DNA from 2 places in the Candidatus Weimeria sp. HCP3S3_B5 genome. Region 1 is predicted to be linked to the other one. Evidence: predicted binding sites of a transcription regulator. Region 1 holds the regulator's gene; the other holds the start of a gene.
What was found. The regulator HrcA, encoded in region 1, represses chaperone genes, less so after heat shock. The targets are predictions, from matches to a motif close to TGTTAGCACTCNNNNNNNNNGAGTGCTAACA.

Region 1 (11,782 bases):
ACGCATAGAAGAATGGCGCAACGCTTTCCCTCTCTTTTATAGAAGATAAATGGTATAAGAAGAAGCGGTATAAGTAAAAGGATCCGCTTGCCATATAGTATAAAAAAGCAGCCGCCCAGCATTGAAACAGCGGCGATCATTATAGGTCGTTTGTTCATATTCTCTCCTTTGTAGGGCCTACTAATCCCTATTATGCTCCCTTCCGATAATATTTGCAACCACATTATATCGGTGCTATAATGCAAGATATCGGGAGGCGTAAGAATGGATCAGAGCATGGACATGGTCAGGGTAAAGGACTCTGACTGCGAGAAGATCGAAAGGATCGGAAGAGACATTTTAGATTCCTGTGAATTCAGAAGGATCATTGGCCAGAGGCATCATATTTTTTCGACAGTCGGCTATCATAGCGTACACGTTGCGTTTATGATGCTTTTTTTTGCGAGGATATTCAGGCTGAGCGAAAGCGATGCAGTAAGAGGGAGCTTATGGCATGATGTCGGTATCTATGACAGGGACTCTTTCTCTGGAAGCAGGGATACTGCGCATTCACATCCGATAAGATCGCTTGAATCAGCAGAGAAGAGCGGTACCATAAACAGGATTCAGGCAGACATGATAGCGAACCATATGTGGCCGGTGACCCGGAAGAGGCCAGGAACAAGAGAAGGATTCATGATCACTATCGCAGACAAGTGCTGCGCAGTCACAGAATTCCTAAGGCTCCATAACGACCGGGTCGAGAGGGTTTTGAAGGATATAGCCGATGAGGTCGATTGACAGCGAGATAGAAAAGGGAAACTTCAAGAGAGTATATCTCTTGTTTGGAAATGAACATTACCTGCTGGCCAGAGGGAGGGAAAAGCTTCTTGCTGCCTTAGGAGTGAAGGATAAGACAGATATGAATTACAGCTGTCTCGATCAGAACAGCTTTTCAGTGGATGCGCTTATAGCTGACAGTGACACTCTTCCTTTTTTTGCTGAAAGAAGAGTGATCCTTGTGATGAACAGCGGCTTCTTCAAGGGCAATAAAAAGGATAAGGACAGGCTGGTAAAATATATAGCGGATATTCCGCAGACTACGGTGATAGTCTTTGTCGACCAGGAGGTAGACAAGAGGGACAGGCTCTATAAGGCAGTTTCAAAGAATGGGACCGCAGAGGAGTACAAGCTTCCTCAGGAAAAGGAGCTTATAGGCTGGATAGGAGGCAGGCTGAAGGAGGCCGGCCTTAGCATGAAACGTGACGCCTGGGATGAGTTTTACTTAAGGACCGGCTCATCAATGGATCTTATGGATCAGGAGTTTGAGAAGCTTGCAGCCTATTGTATGAATAAAAAGCTTATAGAGAAGAAGGACGTGGAGGATATCTGTGCAAATGCAAGCGAGACTATAGTCTTCGCACTTACAGATGCCATAGCAGCAAGAGATGCCACTCGGGTATTTAACGTATATCAGGACATGCTCAGGCAGAATGAGCCCGCCCCGGTGATATTTTCCCTGATAGAAAGACAGTTCATGCAGCTGCTGCAGCTTAAGAGGATGGGAGGCGCAGGGGCCTCGTCAGATCTTAAGAAAAAGGTGACCGGTGTGAAAAATGACTGGGCCTTAGGCAAGCTTGAGAGGTCTGCACAGAGGTTTTCCGAGGCAGAGCTTATGCATCTGCTCAGTGCCGCAGCAGAATATGAGGAGGGCTATAAGCGGAGCAGGATAAATGACCATCTGGCAGTCGAGCTGCTAATAACCGAGGCAATAAAAAAGCCCCGCCCGGAATGACGGTACCGGACGGGGTTTAATATTTATATCTTAGTCCATAGCATTTACAGCCTTGGTAAGGCGTGAGACCTTCCTTGCTGCATTGTTGGCATGAAGGATTCCCTTGGAACAAGCCTTAGGGATAGCAACTGTTGCAACCTTGAGTGCAGACTCTGCTGCAGCCTTGTCACCGCTTGCTACTGCCTTCTCAACATTAGTAACTACAGTCTTGACATTAGATCTGATAGCCTTGTTGCGGGCAGCCTTCTTAGCGCTTACTACAACTCTCTTCTTTGCAGATTTGATGTTTGCCAATTCTATTCACCTCCTGAATCTGGATTATCACGTGATAATGAGTGCAGGGGATTGACACGGTTCTCCCAAGCAATCATACCTATCTATAATACAGATATAAGAAGTGTTTGTCAAGGGGGAGTTTGTCTGATATAATAGACAGGATATAGGGGATAGGGTTTAGGGTATAGGGTATATAAAGGATACTACTATTCCCTAGCTCCTAGCTCCTAACCCCTAACCCCTAACCCCTAATATAAGGAGATAGAATGGATCAGTCACATATCAGGAATTTTTGTATTATAGCACACATCGATCATGGTAAGTCAACTCTTGCGGACAGGATGATCGAGATGACGCATACACTCACCAAGAGAGAAATGCAGGACCAGGTTCTTGACAATATGGATCTGGAGAGGGAAAGAGGGATCACGATCAAATCCCAGGCGGTCAGGCTCATCTACCATGCAAAGAATGGAGAGGAGTATATCTTCAACCTGATCGATACACCGGGACATGTAGATTTCAATTACGAGGTTTCCCGTTCGCTTGCAGCCTGTGACGGCGCTATCCTGGTCGTAGACGCGGCCCAGGGTATAGAGGCCCAGACGCTTGCGAATGTCTATCTGGCGCTCGATCATGACCTTGAGGTCTTACCTGTCATCAATAAGATAGATCTGCCTTCTGCTGATCCTGATAAGGTAGCAAAGGAGATCGAGGATGTCATCGGTCTGGACTGTGAGAATGCTCCGCGTATTTCAGCAAAGACAGGTCAGGGCGTGGATGAGGTCTTAGAGCAGGTCATCACACAGCTTCCTGCTCCAACTGGAGATGCAAATGCACCGCTCAAGGCTCTGATCTTCGACTCACTCTATGATTCATACAGGGGTGTTATCGTATTCGTCCGCATCCGCGAGGGAAAGGTAAGGCCGAAGGACAGGATCAGGATGATGGCCTCTGGTGCTGAATATGACTGCGTGGAGGTGGGATATTTTGGCGCTGGTCAGTTCATCCCATGTGATGAGCTTTCAGCCGGAATGGTAGGGTATATCACAGCTTCTATCAAGGATGTAAGAGAGACGAGGGTCGGAGATACAGTGACACTGGCCACCAATCCGGTGGCAGAGGCGCTCCCAGGATACAGACCTGTGAAGCCTATGGTCTTCTGCGGTATCTATCCTGCAGACGGGGCAAAGTATCCGGAGCTTAAGGATGCTCTGATGAAGCTCCAGTTAAACGACGCAGCGCTTACCTTTGAACCGGAGACCTCACAGGCACTTGGCTTCGGCTTCAGATGCGGCTTTCTGGGCCTTCTCCATCTCGATGTAGTCCAGGAGAGACTCGAGAGAGAATATGATCTGGATCTGGTCACGACGGCTCCGGGAGTAGTTTACAAGGTCCATAGGACAGATGGCACAGTGACAGAGCTTACCAATCCGTCAAATCTTCCTGACCCTTCAGAGATAGAATATATGGAGGAGCCTGTTGTCGATGCTGAGATAATGGTCACAAGCGACTATATAGGCCCGATAATGGATCTGTGTCAGGAGAGAAGAGGGCAGTACGTTTCTCTTGAGTACATAGAGGAGACAAGGGCAGTCCTTAAATACGTCCTGCCCCTCAACGAGATAATCTACGACTTCTTTGATGTCTTGAAATCGAGATCCAGAGGCTACGCCTCATTTGACTATGAGCTTAAGGGCTATCAGAAATCGGAGCTGGTAAAGCTTGATATCCTTATCAATAAGGAAAGAGTGGATGCCCTTTCCTTTATTGTATTCAAGGATACTGCATATGATCGCGCCAGAAAGATGTGTGAGAAGCTTAAGGAAAATATACCGCGTCATCTTTTCGAGATACCTATCCAGGCCGCCGTGGGAAGCAAGGTAATCGCTAGAGAGACAGTAAAGGCCATGAGAAAGGATGTCCTGGCCAAGTGCTATGGCGGAGATATTTCCCGTAAGAGAAAGCTGCTGGAGAAGCAGAAGGAAGGAAAGAAGAGGATGAGGCAGGTGGGAAATGTGGAGATACCGCAGGAAGCATTCATGAGCGTGTTAAAGCTCGATAATGATGAATAAGATGGAAGATTACCGCAGATTTGAACTATATATACATATACCCTTCTGTTTGAGAAAATGCGACTATTGCGACTTTCTCTCAGGGGTTTATGGATCAGAGGATCAGGATGAATATGTAGAGGCGCTCATAAGGGAGCTTGTCTTTATGTCCTACCGGGTGCATGGGACTGTAAGTTCTGTATATATAGGAGGGGGGACTCCGACCTGCATAGATCCTGACCATATCGCAAAAATAATCGAAAGCGTCCGGGAATACTACAGCCTTGATCCTCTTGCGGAGATAACTATCGAGGCAAATCCGGGCACAGTGACAGAACAGGGAGCAAATACATACCGGGCAGTCGGTATAAACAGGGTCTCTGTCGGGCTCCAGTCGGCTGATAATGATGAGCTTAAGCTTCTGGGCAGGATCCATACATATGAGAAGTTTCTTTCTACATATGAGATCCTTCGCCGGGCCGGCTTTACAAATATCAATATAGATATAATGACAGCTCTTCCGGGCCAGACTCCGGACAAGCTAATCCACACTCTGGATAATGTCGTAGCATTACGGCCTGAGCACATTTCATGCTATTCTCTTATTATTGAAGAAAATACACCGTTTTACCAGCGCTACCATGAAGATTGCGTCCGCAAGGAAAAAGGAGAGGCGACCCTTGCCCTGCCTGATGAAGATCAGGAATATGAGCTTATGAAAAGAGCCCAGAATTTCCTTGTTTCAAAGGGATATATCAGATATGAGATATCAAACTATGCGAAATTCGGCTACGAATGTGTCCATAATGAAGGCTACTGGAGGAGGACGCCATATCTGGGAGTAGGAGTTGGAGCTGCATCCCTGATACCGCCTGGCTATTTTGCCTTTGAGCCTGAGGACCCTGAGGAGACTGGCGGGATGGGGCTTGAATGGAGGACAACCAATGAATCCTATATATATGACTATATTGAGGACACCCTCCATTACAATGAGATCACATCAGAGGCATCATTCCTTGATATACCGACGATCGATAAGGCGACCCAGCTAAGCCGCAGGGAGGCAATGGAGGAATTTATGTTCCTTGGTCTTCGGATGACAGAGGGAGTGAAAAAAAGCGTTTTTCTTAAGTCTTTCGGTACCCCTATAGAAAAGATATACGATGTTCCTATAAAGAAGCTTATCCGGGAGGGACTGCTTTCGGATAAGGGGGATGATCTGGCTCTTACAGAAAGAGGACTCGATATTTCCAACTACTGCATGTCATTGTTTTTGATGGATTGAAAAAACTATTGACAAACAAGGTCAACAGGCGTATATTATGTATCAGATGGTATTAGCACTCCAATCATTTGAGTGCTAACAGACGAAAGACAGGAGGTGAGCTTTTGGAAGAGGATGAAGAGTTATCAGAAAGGCAGAGGAAGATCCTTGATGTGATCATCAAGAATTATCTGGAAACCGGAGAGCCGGTCGGCTCGAGGACGATCTCGAAGAGCTCCGATCTTAACCTTAGCTCAGCAACCATCAGGAATGAGATGAGCGATCTCGAGGAGATGGGGTATATTCTCCAGCCTCACACCTCAGCAGGGCGGATCCCTTCAGACAGGGGCTACCGCTTTTATGTAAACGAGCTGATGGTCGAGAAGGAGACCTCTCCTCCCGCTGAGACATCGAATCAGATGCTTGTGGAGAGGACAGACAGACTTGAGAAGATGCTGCGTCAGGTAGTAGATATCCTGGCTGCCAATACCCAGTATACATCGATGATATCGGCACCGGCTATCTCAGGAGTCAGAGTCAGGTTCGTGCAGCTGTCGGCTCTGAATGAGAGACAGATACTCTCGGTGGTCGTTATGGATGGAAATTCCATCAAGAACCGTATCATAGATGTCGATTCACCGATCGACAATGAAGATCTGCTGAAGCTCAACATGCTTCTGAATACGAATCTGTCAGGCCTTACAGTAAATGATATTAACCTGACCCTGATCCAGAAGATGAAGCAGTCAGCCGGAGAGTATTCGGATATCATTGAGAATGTTCTGGAGAATGTAGCAGGCACCATAGAGCAGGATGAGGGCCGTACCATATTTACCAGCGGCACTACGAATATTTTCAAATATCCTGAGCTTTCGGATGCCAACAGAGCAAGTCATCTGATCTCGACCTTTGAGAACAAGGAAGAGCTCGAGAATCTGATAAATGATATAGAGTCAGACGAGGAGGGCAATCCTAACGGCATTCAGGTATATATAGGTGATGACATTCCTAATATGCCTGATGTGTCACTTGTCACAGCAAAGTATGATCTGGGTGATGGCTTCAAGGGAACCATAGGGATCCTTGGTCCCAAGCGAATGGATTATGAGAATGTGATGAAGAATCTGAAGTCTCTTAAGAAGCAGCTTAAGGACATAGTCGTTACATCGAGACTTTCGGATCGATCTGAAAAGCCGAAACAGATCACTAAGAAGAAGGAATAGAGGTAGCTGGAATTGAGCGAAGAAAAGGATAAGAAGGAAGAGGAAGTAAAGAAGGACGAGACCTCCGTGGAGAAGAAGGAGGACTCAGTAAAGAAGGAATCTTCAAAGCCTGAGGGCAAGGAAGAAAAGAAGGATTCTGAAAAGACAGAAGGCAGCAAGGAAGAGGATAAGACAGAAACTGATAAGAAAAAGGGCCCGTTTTCAAAGGATAAGAAGAAAAAGGACCCTAAGGACGAGCAGATAAAGGATCTTAAGGATCAGCTTCTCCGGCAGATGGCTGAATTCGATAATTTCAGGAAGCGTACAGACAAGGAGAAATCCACAATGTACGATGCCGGAGCCACAGATGTGATAGCAAAGATCCTTCCGGTCCTCGACAATTTCGAACGGGGACTCTCAGATGTGACGGACGACACTGATGATGCCTTCAAAAAGGGCATACTGATGATCTATAAGCAGCTCCTTACAGTCATAAATGATCTCGGAGTAAAGGAGATCGCGGCAGAAGGAGAGAAGTTCAATCCCGATCTTCATAATGCAGTAATGCATGAGGATGATCCTGATAAGGGAGAGCAGGAAATAGTGCAGGTCTTACAGAAGGGATACACCTTCCACGACAAGGTCGTAAGACATGCAATGGTAAAGGTAGCAAACTAAGGAGGAATAATAATGAGTAAAATAATCGGAATCGACTTAGGTACGACAAACAGCTGCGTAGCAGTTATGGAGGGAGGACAGCCTACAGTTATCCCTAACAGTGAGGGAATGAGGACTACACCTTCTATCGTAGCATTTACAAAGGACGGACAGAGACTCGTAGGTGAACCGGCAAAGCGTCAGGCAGTTACAAACGCTGACAAGACCATCTCATCGATCAAGAGAAAGATGGGAACTACTGACGGCCCTACTATAGATGGCAAGAAGTATTCACCTCAGCAGATTTCAGCAATGATCCTTCAGAAGCTTAAAAGCGATGCAGAGGCTTATCTGGGTGAGAAGGTTTCTGAGGCAGTCATCACTGTTCCTGCTTACTTCAACGATGCCCAGCGTCAGGCTACAAAGGATGCCGGAAAGATCGCAGGCCTCGAGGTAAAGCGTATCATAAACGAGCCTACAGCAGCAGCCTTAGCTTACGGACTTGATAATGAGAACGAGCAGAAGATCATGGTATATGATCTCGGTGGCGGTACATTCGATGTATCTGTTATAGAGATCGGTGATGGTGTCATCGAGGTTCTTTCTACAAACGGCGATACCCATCTCGGCGGAGATGATTTCGATAACCGTGTAATGCAGTGGATGATAGATGAGTTCAAGGCCAAGGAGGGTGTTGACCTTTCCGGAGACAAGATGGCTATGCAGCGTATCAAGGAAGCTGCCGAGAAGGCCAAGAAGGAGCTCTCAAGCGCAACCACTACCAATATCAACCTTCCATTCATCACAGCTACTGCCGATGGCCCTAAGCATCTTGATCTCGACCTTACTAGAGCAAAGTTCGATGAGATCACAGCAGATCTGGTAGAGAAGACAGCCATCCCTGTACAGAATGCCTTAAAGGACGCAGGACTTACAGCAGCAGACCTCTCAAAGGTACTTCTTGTAGGTGGTTCTACCCGTATCCCGGCAGTACAGGCCAAGGTAAAGCAGCTGACCGGCAAGGAGCCATCAAAGAACTTAAATCCTGATGAGTGCGTGGCATTAGGAGCCTGCATCCAGGGTGGTAAGCTCGCAGGAGATAAGGGAGCAGGAGAGGTGCTTCTTCTCGATGTCACTCCTCTTACACTTTCTATCGAGACAATGGGAGGTATCGCTACTCATCTGATCGAGAGAAATACCACCATCCCTACAAAGAAGAGCCAGATTTTCTCTACAGCAGAGGATAATCAGACAGCAGTAGATATAAACGTAGTACAGGGTGAGAGACAGTTCGCCCGTGACAATAAGTCACTTGGTCAGTTCCGTCTCGACGGGATTCCTCCTGCTAGAAGAGGAGTTCCTCAGATCGAGGTCACATTCGATATCGATGCAAATGGTATCGTAACTGTATCCGCAAAGGATCTGGGAACTGGCAAGGAGCAGCATATCACTATCACCGGAGGAAGCAGTATGTCCGATGAGGAGATCGATAAGGCTGTCAAGGAAGCAGCTGAGTACGAAGCTCAGGATAAGAAGCGTAAGGAAGCTGTCGATACGAGAAACGATGCTGACGCATTTGCTGTTCAGACAAGAAAGGCTCTTGACGAGGTAGGAGACAAGCTCGATCCTAATGACAGGAGTGCAGTTGAGGCCGATCTCAAGGCTGTCGAGGATCTGGTAAACAAGAATCAGAAGCCTGAGGATATGTCAGATGATGATGTAGCATCCTTAAAGAGCGCTAAGGAGAAGCTCGAGCAGTCAGCCCAGAAGGTATTCACAAAGATGTATGAGAATGCCCAGGCTGCAGGCGCTGCACAGGGCGGCCCTACCCCGGGAGCTGGCGCAGGTCCACAGCCGAATGCAGGCAGCACTGGCAACGGTAACAACGGCGGCGATGATGTCGTTGACGCAGATTTTAAAGAGGTTTGAGGTTAGAGGTCAGAGGTCTGAGGTCTCAGGGTTAAACCTTAAGACCTCACACATTATGACCTCGCATCTCAAATAACCTACACAAGGAAGGAATTACATGGCAGAACAGAAAAGAGACTACTACGAGGTTCTGGGTGTTGATAAGAGTGCCGATGAGGAGACTATCAAGAAAGCCTATCGTAAGCTCGCGAAGAAATATCATCCTGATATGAATCCCGGAGACAAAAACGCAGAAGCAAAATTCAAGGAAGCTTCGGAAGCATATGCCGTTCTGTCTGATCCAAAGAAGCGTCAGCAGTATGACCAGTTCGGGCATGCGGCATTTGATGGAGGCGCCGGTGGCGGCGGCTTTGATTTCAACAATGTTGACTTCTCTGATATATTCGGAGATTTTGGAGGCTTTGGAAGTGTATTTAGCGATTTCTTTGGCGGTGGAAGCCAGGGAAGAAGAGCCGCAAATAATGGACCCCAGCGAGGAGCTGATGTCAGGACAGCTGTAAGGGTCTCCTTCAGGGAAGCCTGCTTTGGCTGTGAGAAGGAGATAGAGCTTACCTTAAAGGATCCGTGCCCTACCTGCCACGGCAGTGGCTGCAAGCCCGGCACCAGTAAGTCGACCTGTACCAAGTGCGGAGGCTCTGGACAGGTCGTATCTACAGAGAGATCCATATTCGGTATGGTTACTCGTTCCAGTGTCTGTCCGGACTGCGGAGGCAGCGGATTTATCATTAAGGATAAGTGCCCAGACTGTCGTGGAACCGGATTCAAGCCTCAGAAAAAGAAGATCCTTGTAGCGATCCCTGCGGGAATCGATGACGGACAGATGGTACGTCTTAGAGGAAAGGGTGATCCTGGAGCAAACAACGGACCGCGCGGTGACCTGCTCGTAGAAGTCAGAGTCGTAAAGAACAATGAGTTCCAGAGAAATGGATATGATATCTATTCTACTCACCCGATCTCATTTGCCCAGGCAGCTCTCGGAAGCAAGATAATCATCAATACCATCGACGGCAAGGTCGAGTATGAGGTGAAGGCAGGTACACAGCCTGGCACCCGTATCAGACTTCGTGGAAAAGGCGTCCCTACTATCAGGAACAAGGATGTAAGAGGGGATCACTATGTGACCCTTGACGTACAGGTACCTCGTTCACTTACAGCCCCTCAGAAGGAAGCTCTGAAGGCATTTGATGATGCATGCGGCGGAAGTCTTTCCCCGCAGCCTTCCCAAAAGAAGGGCAAAGGACCTTTCGGACGACGTAAATAATAAATGAAGTGTATATATCAGAATGAATGCGGTTCATGTGACTGCATAAATATGGAATATCAGGCAACCCTTGACAATAAGCAGAGGCTTATGGAAAATCTCTTCGGAGAGGATCTGACCCTGCCCGTCAGGGGTATGCCTTTTCCTTTTTATTACAGATATAAGGTGAATTATGCCTTGGGCTATGATCGTGACAGTAAGCGTATAGTCTGCGGCAAATATTCAAGAGGAGGCCATGATCTGGCAGGCATCGATTCATGTCTTATCGAGTCGAGGGATTGTCAGAAGCTTGTTTTTTTTATCACAGAGCTTCTTCCCAGGCTAAGGATCAGGGTATATGACGAGGACACAGGGACTGGTAGCCTTCGGTATATTTTTGTAAGACAAAGCTTTTCCACCGGGGAAATGATGCTTGTTCTTGTAAGCTACAATACCGATATACCAGGCAAGAAGCATCTGATCGAGAGTATTGTTTCGAATTTTCCCAACGTAAAAAGCATATATTTAGATATAAACAAACGAAGCGACAGTATGGTGCTCACACCTGAGCTTAAGCTGCTTTACGGGCAGAGAGCTATTATTGACAAGGTATGCGGCAAGACCTTCCGTCTTTCTCCACTTGCCTTCTATCAGGTAAACCCTGCCCAGATGAAGAAGCTATATCAGACCGCCATCGAATTCGCTTCTCTTACAGGCAGTGAGCATATCATAGATGCATACTGTGGCATTGGTACCATTGGCATCATCGCCTCGGATAAGGCAGCCTCAGTCACTGGCATTGAGAACAACAGAGATGCTGTGAAGGATGCGATCTTTAACGCCAGAACAAACGGAGTAAAGAACGCCAGATACATCTGCGGCGATGCATCTGAGCTTTTTCTACAGAAGGACCTGAAGGCCGACCTGGTCTTCATGGACCCTCCGAGGGCCGGAGCCGACAGGAAATTCCTCCGCTCACTTATGGCCCTTCATCCAGAGCGTATAGTCTACATATCCTGCAATCCGACGACCCTCTCACGCGACATCAGGATCCTTTCGGATGAGTACCGCCTCAAAAAAGTGCAGCCTGTCGATATGTTTCCTTTCACAGATCACATAGAATCCGTCTGCCTTCTGGATGCGAAAAGTTAAAGGCCTTATCTGTAAAATCTCCTTGACAATAGCTCTGCTATAGTAGAATATGGATATAAGAAGAAACTGTTTTTTCTGGAGGAGGAATGGCAGTCATAGTCTTTACGTCGGCGGTGGGGATTATGTTTTTCAGAGGAAAGTGATCAGTGAAAATGGCGCATAGGTTATAAATTGTGGCGTAAACCCCACGGGAAAAGCCCGTGGGAGCAGTCAGAGCTTTTGCGGGAAAACAGA
Region 2 (11,782 bases), on a different contig from region 1:
CATGGGAATGCAGACTACCTATCTGGATCCCAAGGGCTCACAGATAGGAAAGAAGGAGAGCATAAAGGATACGGCAAGGGTACTCGGGAGGATGTTTGACGGTATAGAGTACAGAGGCTTCGGTCAGGAAATAGTCGAGCAGCTCGCAAAGTATGCCGGAGTGCCGGTATGGAACGGCCTTACAAACGAAAGCCATCCTACCCAGATGATAGCTGATATGCTCACCATAAAGGAGCATCTGGGAAGACTTAAGGGAGTCAGGTTTGTCTATATGGGGGACGCCAGATACAATATGGGTAATTCCCTTATGGTCACCTGTGCCAAGCTGGGAATGGACTTTGTGGCATGTACGAATAAGGATTATTTCCCGGACAGCCATCTTGTTGAGTATGCAAAGAAGCAGGCTGATATTACAGGTGGAAGCGTGACTCTTACAGAAAGCGTTGAGGAGGCCTGCGCCGGTGCTGATGTGATCTATACGGATGTCTGGGTATCCATGGGAGAGCCTGAGAATGTATGGAAGGAAAGGATAAAGGCCTTAAAGCCTTATCAGGTCAATGAAAAGGCGCTTTCCTATGCTTCGGATTCAGTTATCTTCATGCACTGCCTTCCGGCCTTCCATGATCTCGATACGACTATAGGCAGACAGATCAATGAGAAATACGGCTTAAGAGAGATGGAGGTTACCGACGAGGTATTCGAAGGCCCGCATTCAGTCGTATTCGATGAGGCAGAGAACAGGATGCATTCTATAAAGGCTATAATCTACGCAACGATGAAGAAGTGATCATGTATCAGGACAGGATAGTGCTTTGCGCTGCAAGCGCATACAATAAAAAATATTATCTGAATCCGGATTTTGACGGACTTCCGGATCAGGTGAAGAAGGAGCTTCAAATCATGTGCGTCCTCTTTACAGAGGACATAGGAGGAGTGATCGAGCTGTATTTTGATGAGGAGGGAAGCCTTCATCTGATGACTGATTCAGAGGAGGGAGATCTGACCTATGACAATATAGGCGCACCTCTTAAGATCAAGCAGATACAAAAGGACCAGAGACAGCTCTTCAGAGAGCTTGAGGAATATTTCAGAGAATTCTTCTGATAAAAGGAGTAAGGATGCTTTTAGCAGTTGATGTCGGAAACACCAATATCACACTTGGAGTATTTGAGGATAGTGTGATAGTAGGAAATTTCAGACTTAATACAAGGATAGCCCGCACATCTGATGAGTATGGTATAGCTATTCGGAATATACTTTATAATAACGGTATAGATCATGACAGGATAAAAGACTGCATAATCGCCTCAGTAGTACCGGCAGTCATGCATTCGCTTACAAGTGCTGTGATCAAGTATTTTGATACCAGGCCTCTGGTGGTGGCGGCAGGCGTAAGGACAGGCATCAATATACAGACAGAGGTGCCTAGCCAGATAGGAGCCGACAGGATAGTAGACGCAGCCGGAGCCTATGAGCTATATGGAGGGCCTCTTATAGTTATAGATTTCGGTACAGCCACGACCTATGACTATGTGGATGAAAAGGGCTCATTCCGCTACGGAGTTACGGCTCCGGGAATAAGGATTGCTGCAAAGGCTCTCTGGGAGGATGCAGCAAAGCTTCCTGAGATCGAGATAGTAAAGCCAAAGTCTATCCTTGCCCGTGAGACCATAAGCTCCATGCAGGCCGGACTGGTATTCGGACAGATAGGAGCCACAGAATATATAATAAACCATATGAAGGACGAGATCGGGAAAAAGAATATAAAGGTGATCGCTACAGGAGGACTTGGAAAGATGATCTCCGGCGAGACTGACTGCATAGACCTTTACAATCCTGACCTGACTCTTCAGGGCATGCGGTTTATCTATGAGAAGCAGGACAGATAGGCTTATCGGACAAAGGCAGTCATAAGATAGGCCATTTCGTCAGGGATCTCGGAAAGGTCTCTATAGATCCTTTCATCGCTCATCCCGCAGTGACTTACTGCACCAAGAAAGGTATGATCTCCGGTCCTTATGGCTTGCCTTAAGGCCGGAGTTTTTTTGCCCAGCTTCATGAATATCTTTATTCCCTTAAGGGATAGGGCATCATTAAGATCAGCGGATCCCGGGATGATATGTATCTCTTCATCTTCCTGCCCCAGAAAAAGCGCGAGCCTGCCGGCACATGAAAGGAAGGATGGGATCCCGTTTATTATCTTCATCTCATAACCGTCCCTCTCAGCCATTTCACCTATATATGAAAATGTCGAATATATAAGCGGATCTCCTATAGTAATAAATGAAACCGTCTTTCCCCGATCCAGAAGATCACGGGTCCTTTTATAGATCTCACTGTGCCTTTTTATCAGATCGTCCCTGTCTCTTGTCATAGGGAAATCAAAGAATTCTGTTTCCTGTCCATCCTTTAGCACATCCCTTACTATAGTATATGCCCTGCAGTGCTCGCGGCTACCTGCGGGAAAGATCACTATGTCGCTATTTTCAATCGCGCTTTTTGCAGCATAGGTCAGATCAGCTGATGAGCCGCAGCCTACACCGATCCCTAGAAGCCTTCCTTTATTCATCATTGTCTCCTTTCAGTGTTTCCTGTCACATAATGTTACCATACCATTCACCGAATTTTAACAGTAATTATCGGATATTTGCGTTATAATTAAAAGAAAATCAAAAACCGGAGCAGTTTTATGGATGAAAATAACAGTATATACGGGCCTTACAGGCCAGAGCTTGAAAAAATAGAAAAGGAGCTTCTTGACGAGATCGATACGCTTAGGGAAAGGCTCAAGCAGAAGAATGGTATGGACCCTGTAGAGCACTGCCTCTCAAGGATCAAGTCAGAGGAGAGCATGAGAGAAAAGTGCGTAAGGAAGGGACTTCCGGTGACCACAGAGTCTGCTCTTACAAAGATCTACGATGCAGTCGGGATCCGCGTGGTATGCGCTTTTATAGACGATATCTACAGATTCAGGGATCATCTGATCGCACTTCCCGGTACGGAGGTCATAGAGGAGAAGGACTATATAAAGCATGCCAAGCCGAACGGCTACAGGAGCTATCATATGATCCTTCGTATGCATCAGAAATTCTATGCGGAGATCCAGCTTCGGACGATTTCCCAGGATACCTGGGCAGCGCTTGAGCACCATATCAGATACAAGCATGATATAGGAAAGTCGAATGAGGAGCTTATAGCATCTGAGCTTAAAAGATGCGCAGACGAGCTGGCATCGACTGATCTTTCTATGCAGACAATAAGAGATATGATATTTGAAGATAATGGAAAGAGTGAGACAGAATGAAAATTTTGCTGGCAGAGGATACACGCGACTTAAACAGGGCGGAGACGGCCATACTTACGCATGAGGGCTATGATGTCACAAGTGCATATGATGGTGAGCAGGCAGTAGACTGTCTTGAGCAGGACAGCTTCGATGCGGCCATACTTGACATAATGATGCCGAAGCTGGACGGAATAGGCGTCCTTAAATACATGAGGGAGAACAATATCCTTACCCCGGTTCTTCTGCTTACCGCAAAGACCGAGGTAGATGACAGGGTTGCCGGACTTGATGCCGGAGCTGATGATTATCTGGCCAAGCCATTTGATATGAGAGAACTCCTGGCCAGGGTAAGGGCTCTTGTCAGGAGAGGAAGGGAATATAATCCAAAGGATATGAGCTTCGGAGATGTGTCGCTTAAAGCAGAGGAGATGGAGCTGTCATGTGAGAATTCAGTAAGGCTTTCCGCAAGGGAGTTCGAACTCATGCAGCTGCTTATGACCCATGCCGATGGAGAGCTTTCGACTGATGATATCCTGCAGAAGGTCTGGGCAGCCGAGCCGGCAGCAGATGCTGATACTGTCTGGCTTTATATCTCATATCTGAAAAGGAAGCTTACTGCTATAGATTCCGATCTTACTATAAATGGAGAAAAGGGAGGCGGATTCAGGCTGGATACCGATCCTTCCGGGAGGTCGCATGAATGAAGAATCGATAAAAAAACTGAAAAATAAATTCCTTTTTGTATCCATGTGCTCCTTTATTGCTGTGATGCTTGTAGTTGGCGGGATTATATATGTGAGTACTCTGATGGTCACCAGAAAGGAAGCCCATCAAGTGACTCAGGCCATAATCGATAACGGAGGAGATCTGCCTTCGATAAAGATTACTGTTAGCAAGTATCCTTCAGATTCTGATGATGATAGTAATGATACTGTCAAACAGGATATCTCTGGGAACAGGTCAATAAAACAGGATGTAGAGGATTTCCTCAGTACGCTTTTTGGTAGCGGAAGAATAGCGCTTACAAACAAGGATCAGTGGTATTCTGTCAGATATTTTACAGTGACATTTGACAAGAACGACAGGGTCGCCGGAATAAATGCAGAGAGGATCGCCTCAATAAATATCACTGATGCCAAGGAATATGCTCTGGCTGTAAAGAACAATCTGAATCATTTTGGCAACATAGGCAATTATTATTATCAGGTCCAGAAGACAAAGAAGGGAACAATAGTCGCCTTTGTCGATTATACCAATCAGATCAGGATCACAAACAGGATCCTTTATCTGGCACTCATACTGATAGGATTTGGTTCTGTTATTTCGTTCTTTGTTCTTCGTGCTCTTTCTCTAAGAGTGATAGCTCCTGAGATCAGGAATGCTGAGCAGCAGAAGCAGTTTATCACTAATGCCAGTCATGAGCTGAAGACTCCCCTTGCAGTGATAAAGGCCAATGTCCAGGTCCAGGAGATGATAAGCGGAAGCGATGAATGGACAGAATCCACCAAGAGGCAGGTCGACCGCATGACGGGACTGATACAGAACCTTGTGACTATAGTGAGAGCCGAGGAAAAGGAGAGTTCTGAGGACAGGATCGATACTGACATCTCAGCGGCAATAAAGGATACAGTGAAAAGCTATCTTCCGGTAGCAGAAAATGCAGGGGAGACCTTCACCGAGGATATAGGGGATGGGGTCAGAATGCAGGCTGTAGAGAGTCAGATAAGACAGCTTGCCACCCTGCTAATAGACAATGCCATAAAGTACTGCGATGAAAAGGGGGCTATAAAGGTCTCACTTCAGCAGAAGGGAAAAAATATCAGACTTGCTGTTTCGAATACCTATGCAGATGGGAAAAATACAGATTACTCAAAATTCTTTGAAAGATTCTACCGTGCAGACCAGTCGCATAATGTGGACAAGGGAGGCTACGGGATCGGACTCTCTATTGCAGAAAGCCTGGTAAAGCAGTATGACGGCTCTATAGACGTATCCTGGAAGGATGATGTGATAACATTTGAATGTCTGCTTAAAGGCTAGCTGCCATTGACTTTTATACGGTATAAGTATATACTATTTAGGCAAAATTTTTAGATAATACAGGAAAGGACACTGTCATGGCTGAAAAAAAGAACCTGATGACAAAAGAGGGTAAGAAAAAACTAGAGGATGAGCTGCAGGATCTGATACATGTGCAGCGTCCAGCAATCACTAAGAAGATCGCCGAGGCCAGAGAGCAGGGAGATCTTTCGGAGAATGCCGAGTATGATGCAGCAATGGATGAGCAGGGTAAGATCGAGGACAGGATCAAGGATATCCAGGAGATCTTAAAGGATGCCGAGGTCGTTGCTCAGGATGATTCAGGTAAGATAAATATCGGCTACACAGTAAAGCTCGTTGACGAGGATGGAGAAGAGGATGAGTACAAGATCGTGGGTTCCAACGAGGTCGATATCCTCAATGGAAAGATCTCAAACGAGTCTCCGGTCGGAGCAGCCATAATAGGTCACGTAAGCGGAGACACAGTTACTGTAGAGACAGAGGCAGGAAGCTTCAGCTACAGGATAGCAGATGCATACAGGACCAACGATTGATCAGAACGAAGGAATACAATGCCAGCAAAGAATAATTCACAGGATAATAACCAGCTTTTACAGATCAGAAGGGACAAGCTTGCCGAGCTTCAGGCAGCAGGCCGCGATCCTTTCAGGATCACTAAGTATGACCAGACTAATCATACCAGTGATATACGAGAGCATTTCGATGAGCTCGAATTCGTACCTCCAGTTGACGAGGAAGGAAAGGCAAAGGTAGTACCGCTTGAGGATATACCGGAGGGAAAGGTAGTTTCCATAGCAGGACGTATGATGTTCAAGCGTGTGATGGGAAAGGCCTCATTTGCTAATCTCCGCGACCTCAAGGGCGATATGCAGATCTATGTCACAAGGAATGATCTCGGAGACGATGAATACGCATACTTCAAGAAGTATGATGTGGGTGATATCCTTGGAGTAAAGGGCTTTGTCTTCAAGACAAAGACAGGCGAGATCTCAGTTCATGCGAAGGAAGTCACACTTCTCTCCAAGAGTCTCCAGATCCTTCCTGAGAAGTTCCATGGACTCACAGATACCGATATCAGATACCGTCAGAGATACCTTGACCTGATCATGAATCCTGATGTCAAGGAGACTTTTGTAAAGAGATCCCAGATCATCGCAGAGATCAGGAATTTCCTTGCCAAGAGGAATTTCATGGAAGTCGAGACTCCTATGCTTGTTCACAACGCAGGCGGAGCCGCTGCCAGACCATTTGAGACTCATTACAATTCTCTCGATGAGGATGTCAAGCTTCGTATTTCTCTCGAGCTCTATCTGAAGAGACTCATCGTCGGCGGACTTGAGAGAGTCTACGAGATCGGACGAGTATTCAGGAATGAGGGCGTAGATACCAGGCACAATCCTGAGTTCACACTGATGGAGCTCTACCAGGCTTACACAGACTACAACGGAATGATGGAACTCACAGAGAGCATGTTCCGCCATCTGGCAGAAAAGGTCTGCGGCGGCACAAAGATCTATTACGGAGATAAGGAAAAGGGCACAGGAGTAGAGATCGACCTGGGTAAGCCATTCAGAAAGCTTACAATGACAGAGGCCATAAAGGAAGAGACGGGCGTGGACTTTGATGCTGTATCATCCGATGAGGAAGCAAAGAAGATAGCAGACGACCACCATATTGCCTATGAGGACCGTCATAAGAAGGGCGATATTGTCAATCTCTTCTTCGACGAATACTGTGAGGACAAGATGATCCAGCCTACCTTCATAATGGATCATCCTATCGAGATCTCTCCTCTGACCAAGAAGAAGCCATCTGATCCGTCAAAGGTTGAGAGATTCGAGCTCTATATCAACGGCTGGGAGATGTGCAACGCATACTCAGAGCTCAACGACCCAATCGATCAGAGAGAGCGTTTCGCAGAGCAGGACAAGCTGGCAGCTGCAGGAGATGAGGAGGCCAATCATACAGACGAGGACTTCCTGAATGCTATCGAGGTAGGAATGCCTCCTACAGGTGGTATCGGCTATGGTATCGACAGACTCTGCATGCTTCTGACAAACAGTGAGGCAATCAGGGATGTGATCCTCTTTCCAACGCTCAAGAGTCTGGATGCATCAGATACGAAATCTAGTTGCTCATCCACTCAGAATGGTGACAATAATGGATTCTTTACTCCGAATTCACAGATCGATTTCAGTGGCGTAAAGGTTGAGGACTTCCTGACAGATGAGGTAGACTTCGATACATTTTGTAAGTCTGATTTCAGAGCAGTAAAGGTAAAGGAATGCGTAGCAGTTCCGAAGAGTAAGAAGCTCCTTCAGTTTACACTTGATGATGGGACAGGAACAGATCGTACGATCCTTAGCGGAATCCATAAGTACTATGAGCCTGAAGAACTCGTAGGAAAGACTCTCCTTGCCATTGTAAACCTTCCACCAAGGAAGATGATGGGAATCGACAGCTGTGGAATGATCATCAGTGCAGTTGACGAACGCAATGGTGAAGAAGAACTCCATGTAGTGATGCTCGACAACCACATCCCGGCAGGTGCCAGGATGTGCTAATCAGGGAATAAAATTAAATAATTTGAATCATCAATAACAGTGAGACAGGATCTCACTGTTATTTTTTTGCTCAAATAGATATGAGAATGATCACCTTATCAGGATAATGTCAAAGGAATGGGAAACCGTGACGTCATTCTATTCCCGACATATATGTCGTTAGTGGTAAATATGGATGGAGCGGGAATTATGAATGGGTATGTTGAGAAAGTGAGTTTGTAGATATAAGAATAAAATATGAAAGAAAGTGATAACATTAACCTAATACTAATATACTTTAATACAGAAGAATCATGGGTTATGATCAGGATCGTTGAATTTCAATCCTCGGATACCCTACAGATCGAAATTATACTGGAGAAATCTGTAGGAGGTCAGGTAGAAAAGTTATGTATTCTGTGGTATTCTTACACAAATTAGAATTTGTCGGAAAGAAAGGATTTTGAGCATGTCTGATAAAATAAGCAATGTGGATGCTTTTGATCGGGAGTATAGGGAGTGGATTAAGAATATTAGTAGCCGGTTCCGTCAGAGTCAGATAAAGGCAGCAACTCATGTCAATGAGGAAATGCTGCGGTTTTATTGGACTCTTGGGCGGGATATAGTTTTGATGCGCGCGAAAAGTAAATGGGGAAGCGGATATATTGAAAAAATCAGCAGGGATATTCAGAAGTCGATTCCGGGAGTGAAGTCATTTTCAGTGACAAATCTCAAGTATATGAGGTCGTTCTATGAATTGTTTCCTGACGCAATGGAAAAAAGTCCCCAGGTTGGGGACGAATTAAAAAGCCCTCAACTTGGGGACGAAAGTGACGTTGCACTTGTGTTCAGGATTCCATGGGGACATAATAAACTGATCATTGATAAATGCAAGGGAGACAGGGCTAAGGCCTTATTCTTCGTGAAAGAGACTCTTTCCAACAACTGGTCTCGTGCTGTTCTGATGAACTTTCTTGATACGAATCTTTACGAGCGCAAGGGAAAGGCGGTCACCAATTTTAAACTGAGCCTTCCAGCAGAGCAGAGCGACCTGGCACAGCAGATAACGAAAGACCCATATAATTTCGATTTCCTGACACTCAGGACTGACTATAATGAAAAAGAACTGAAAGATGCTCTGATGGATAATCTTCAGGATTTTTTTCTGGAACTGGGGAAAGGATTTGCATTACTTGGAAGAGAATATAGGTTGGTAGTAGGCAATACAGAGCAATTTCTTGATATGCTTTTCTATAATGTCCATCTGCACTGCTATGTAGTGGTCGAGATAAAGGTAAGAGAATTTGATCCGAGGGATATGGGGCAGCTTACAACATATGCCGCGGCTGTTGATGGAATGCTGCGGTCTGATATGGACGGACAGACTATTGGACTGCTGATCTGTAAGACAAAGGATAATGTTCTGGCACAATATGCTGCAAACGGAATCAAATATCCTGTTGGTGTTTCAGAATATGAACTGACAAATGTTCTGCCTGAAGATATCAAGTCATCAATGCCAACCATTGAGGAAATAGAGGATGAACTGAATGATGATAACTGATCATCTCGACAACTTCCAGTTTGCAGAATTGTTTTCAAGAAATGTACTAAAATTGTGAAGAATTTGTGAAATTAGCACTCTATGCTTGACAGTGCTAACAAGTGGTGATATAACTATAGTCGAAGGGTGAGGGTGAAAGGAATGAGATGAGAACAAGCGAAGCGAAGTTCGAATCCATTCCGAACCCGTTCTTTGAGATTAATGAGAGCGAGCGGAAGCCAAGCTCGAATTTAGCGAGAAGAACTACCTTACAGAAGCGATGAACTTCAGAAAAAATATTTAGGCAGCGACAGCAGATAAGGTTCGGATGTCGCCGTACAGATCAGATTGGAGGAATGACGTATGATGATGCCGAGTATTTTTGGTGAGAGTTTATTTGATGATGATTTTGATGACTGGTTCGATTTCAGGATGCCACAGTTCCCGGATGTTGACAAGGTTCTTTATGGCAGACATGCAAAGAACATTATGAAGACAGATGTTAAGGAGAATGGCGACAAGTACGAGGTTTCAGTCGATCTCCCTGGATTCGATAAGGATAATGTCAAGGTAGAACTTAAGAATGGATATCTTACCATCAGCGCTGAGAAAGGCCTTGATAAGGAAGATAAGAATGAAGACAGGAAGTATCTGAGGAAAGAGAGATACGAAGGCTCGATGAGCAGAAGCTTCTATATAGGCGATGAGATCACTGAGAAGGAAATTAACGCAAGCTACAAGAACGGAGTCCTGACACTTGAACTTCCAAAGAAAGACCAGAAGAAGGTCGAAGCAGATACTTCACATATGATTGAAGTTCATTAATTTGATAGCTAGTTTTCCATAATGGGTTTATAGTTTTATCCAATCGGGGCGGTGCCATAAGGCACCGCTCCGTTTTTTGTTAAAGACAAATCAGAAGTCAGTCCCATTCCATCCCCAGTAATCAGTAGGGTGATAACTGATATAAATGTGATCAGGTGATATGGCAAGGACTTCGTTGAATATCTGTGTAATCTCTCCGGTCAGCTGTTCCATAGCAGATGCTGATGGTGTCCCATAAATCTGTACTTCAATGAACGCTGAAGGTTCAGAGTTTTCTCCTCGGAAATACAGGTGATAGTTGTCCTCAAATCCGGTCATGAGCCACTGCTCGCTCTTTCCGGGGATGACAGATATTGCCTGTCCGAGTCTGGTCTTAAGCTTTTTTTCCTGTTCAGGTGTGACCTGAACGCTTACTTTTGAATTGATAAATGGCATGGCGATACCTCCTTATTCTGATGCCTGGTTTATGAAATTATATCAGAAGAAGAAAGAGAAATTCAATATACGGCATAGGGGATAAAGCTGCTTGATGAACTGCTTAAAAAAGAGTAGACTGGAATGAAATACACAGGAAGGAACTATTCAACCGAGCGAAGCGAGGTGATGTTCTGGCTGCAAAGCAGACAGATGAGAGGGGCGTGGGGAGAATCTCCCCAACGAGCGGTCTGTTTTTGTGAGAGTATGAAAGTTTTTCTGTAAATTGAGATCTTTCACTAAAGGTTACTGTGATAGAAAGCCATAATACAGATAAAAATCATAATCAGTGGAATTCAAGTCACATGGTTACTTTTGTATCACAAAAAGACAGGCATGTCAATGACGCCCAGTGAATCTGGACGTCCCATTTTTTGATTGTTTATGTTATTTGTTATTATAATCAGTTTCAGTCTGGAAGCCTGTCGGGGTACATGATCTTCAGCTCACCGCGGACTTTGTGACAGTTTCTGATTGGCATTGTCCACTTTTTGGTTGCCTCAAATGTTGCCAGGTACAGGGCCTTCAGGAGTGCCTGAGAGCTGGGAAATACGCTCCTCTGGCGGTTCAGACGGCGCAGTGAGGAATTGAGCGATTCTATCGCATTCGTCGTGTAGAAAGCTGTTCTCACGTCCTTTGAGAATTTAAAGATCGGAGATATGGCATCCCAGTTGTCGTTCCAACGCTGCATGGCATATGGGTACTGTGGTTTCCACTTCTCTGTGACGGCCTCCAGCTGAGCCAGTGCTGCCTGTTCATCGGCAGCGGTATATATTGTCCTCAGATTCTTGGCAAAGGCCTTCATGTCTTTGTTTGGCACGTATTTGAGCGTGTTGCGTACCATGTGAACAATGCATCTCTGCTGCTCGGTCTTAGGGAATGCCGTAGTTATGGCATCCTTTATTCCTGAGAGATTATCAGAGCAGAGAACCAGTATATCCTGCACACCGCGGTTTTTAAGAGAATTCAGGACCTGCGACCAGCTTTCTGACCACACTGTCATCACGGACAGAAAAATGGATGGCATCGATAAAGACTATCGGATAGACG

Region 2: a site for HrcA is predicted at 9,524-9,554, ahead of ACTNCK_RS07035 (Hsp20/alpha crystallin family protein). Genes of this name have one in related genera too.

Annotation. Positions count from the first base shown of each region.
Region 1 covers NZ_JBQHVU010000020.1:22,128-33,909, forward strand. The annotation lists gene ACTNCK_RS09630 (DNA internalization-related competence protein ComEC/Rec2) at 1-158, opposite strand, end outside; gene ACTNCK_RS09635 (HD domain-containing protein) at 265-780, shown strand; gene holA (DNA polymerase III subunit delta) at 767-1,774, shown strand; gene rpsT (30S ribosomal protein S20) at 1,805-2,068, opposite strand; gene lepA (translation elongation factor 4) at 2,317-4,125, shown strand; gene hemW (radical SAM family heme chaperone HemW) at 4,127-5,389, shown strand; gene hrcA (heat-inducible transcriptional repressor HrcA) at 5,494-6,591, shown strand; gene grpE (nucleotide exchange factor GrpE) at 6,604-7,248, shown strand; gene dnaK (molecular chaperone DnaK) at 7,261-9,156, shown strand; gene dnaJ (molecular chaperone DnaJ) at 9,254-10,417, shown strand; gene rlmD (23S rRNA (uracil(1939)-C(5))-methyltransferase RlmD) at 10,421-11,548, shown strand.
Region 2 covers NZ_JBQHVU010000012.1:1,127-12,908, reverse strand. The annotation lists gene argF (ornithine carbamoyltransferase) at 1-787, shown strand, start outside; gene ACTNCK_RS07080 (DUF6145 family protein) at 790-1,104, shown strand; gene ACTNCK_RS07075 (type III pantothenate kinase) at 1,119-1,889, shown strand; gene ACTNCK_RS07070 (precorrin-2 C(20)-methyltransferase) at 1,892-2,572, opposite strand; gene ACTNCK_RS07065 (GTP pyrophosphokinase) at 2,690-3,304, shown strand; gene ACTNCK_RS07060 (response regulator transcription factor) at 3,301-3,990, shown strand; gene ACTNCK_RS07055 (sensor histidine kinase) at 3,983-5,326, shown strand; gene greA (transcription elongation factor GreA) at 5,404-5,880, shown strand; gene lysS (lysine--tRNA ligase) at 5,899-7,911, shown strand; gene ACTNCK_RS07040 (PDDEXK nuclease domain-containing protein) at 8,360-9,454, shown strand; gene ACTNCK_RS07035 (Hsp20/alpha crystallin family protein) at 9,797-10,258, shown strand; gene ACTNCK_RS07030 (phenylpyruvate tautomerase MIF-related protein) at 10,349-10,693, opposite strand; partial or broken gene ACTNCK_RS07025 (IS256 family transposase) at 11,142-11,782, opposite strand, start outside.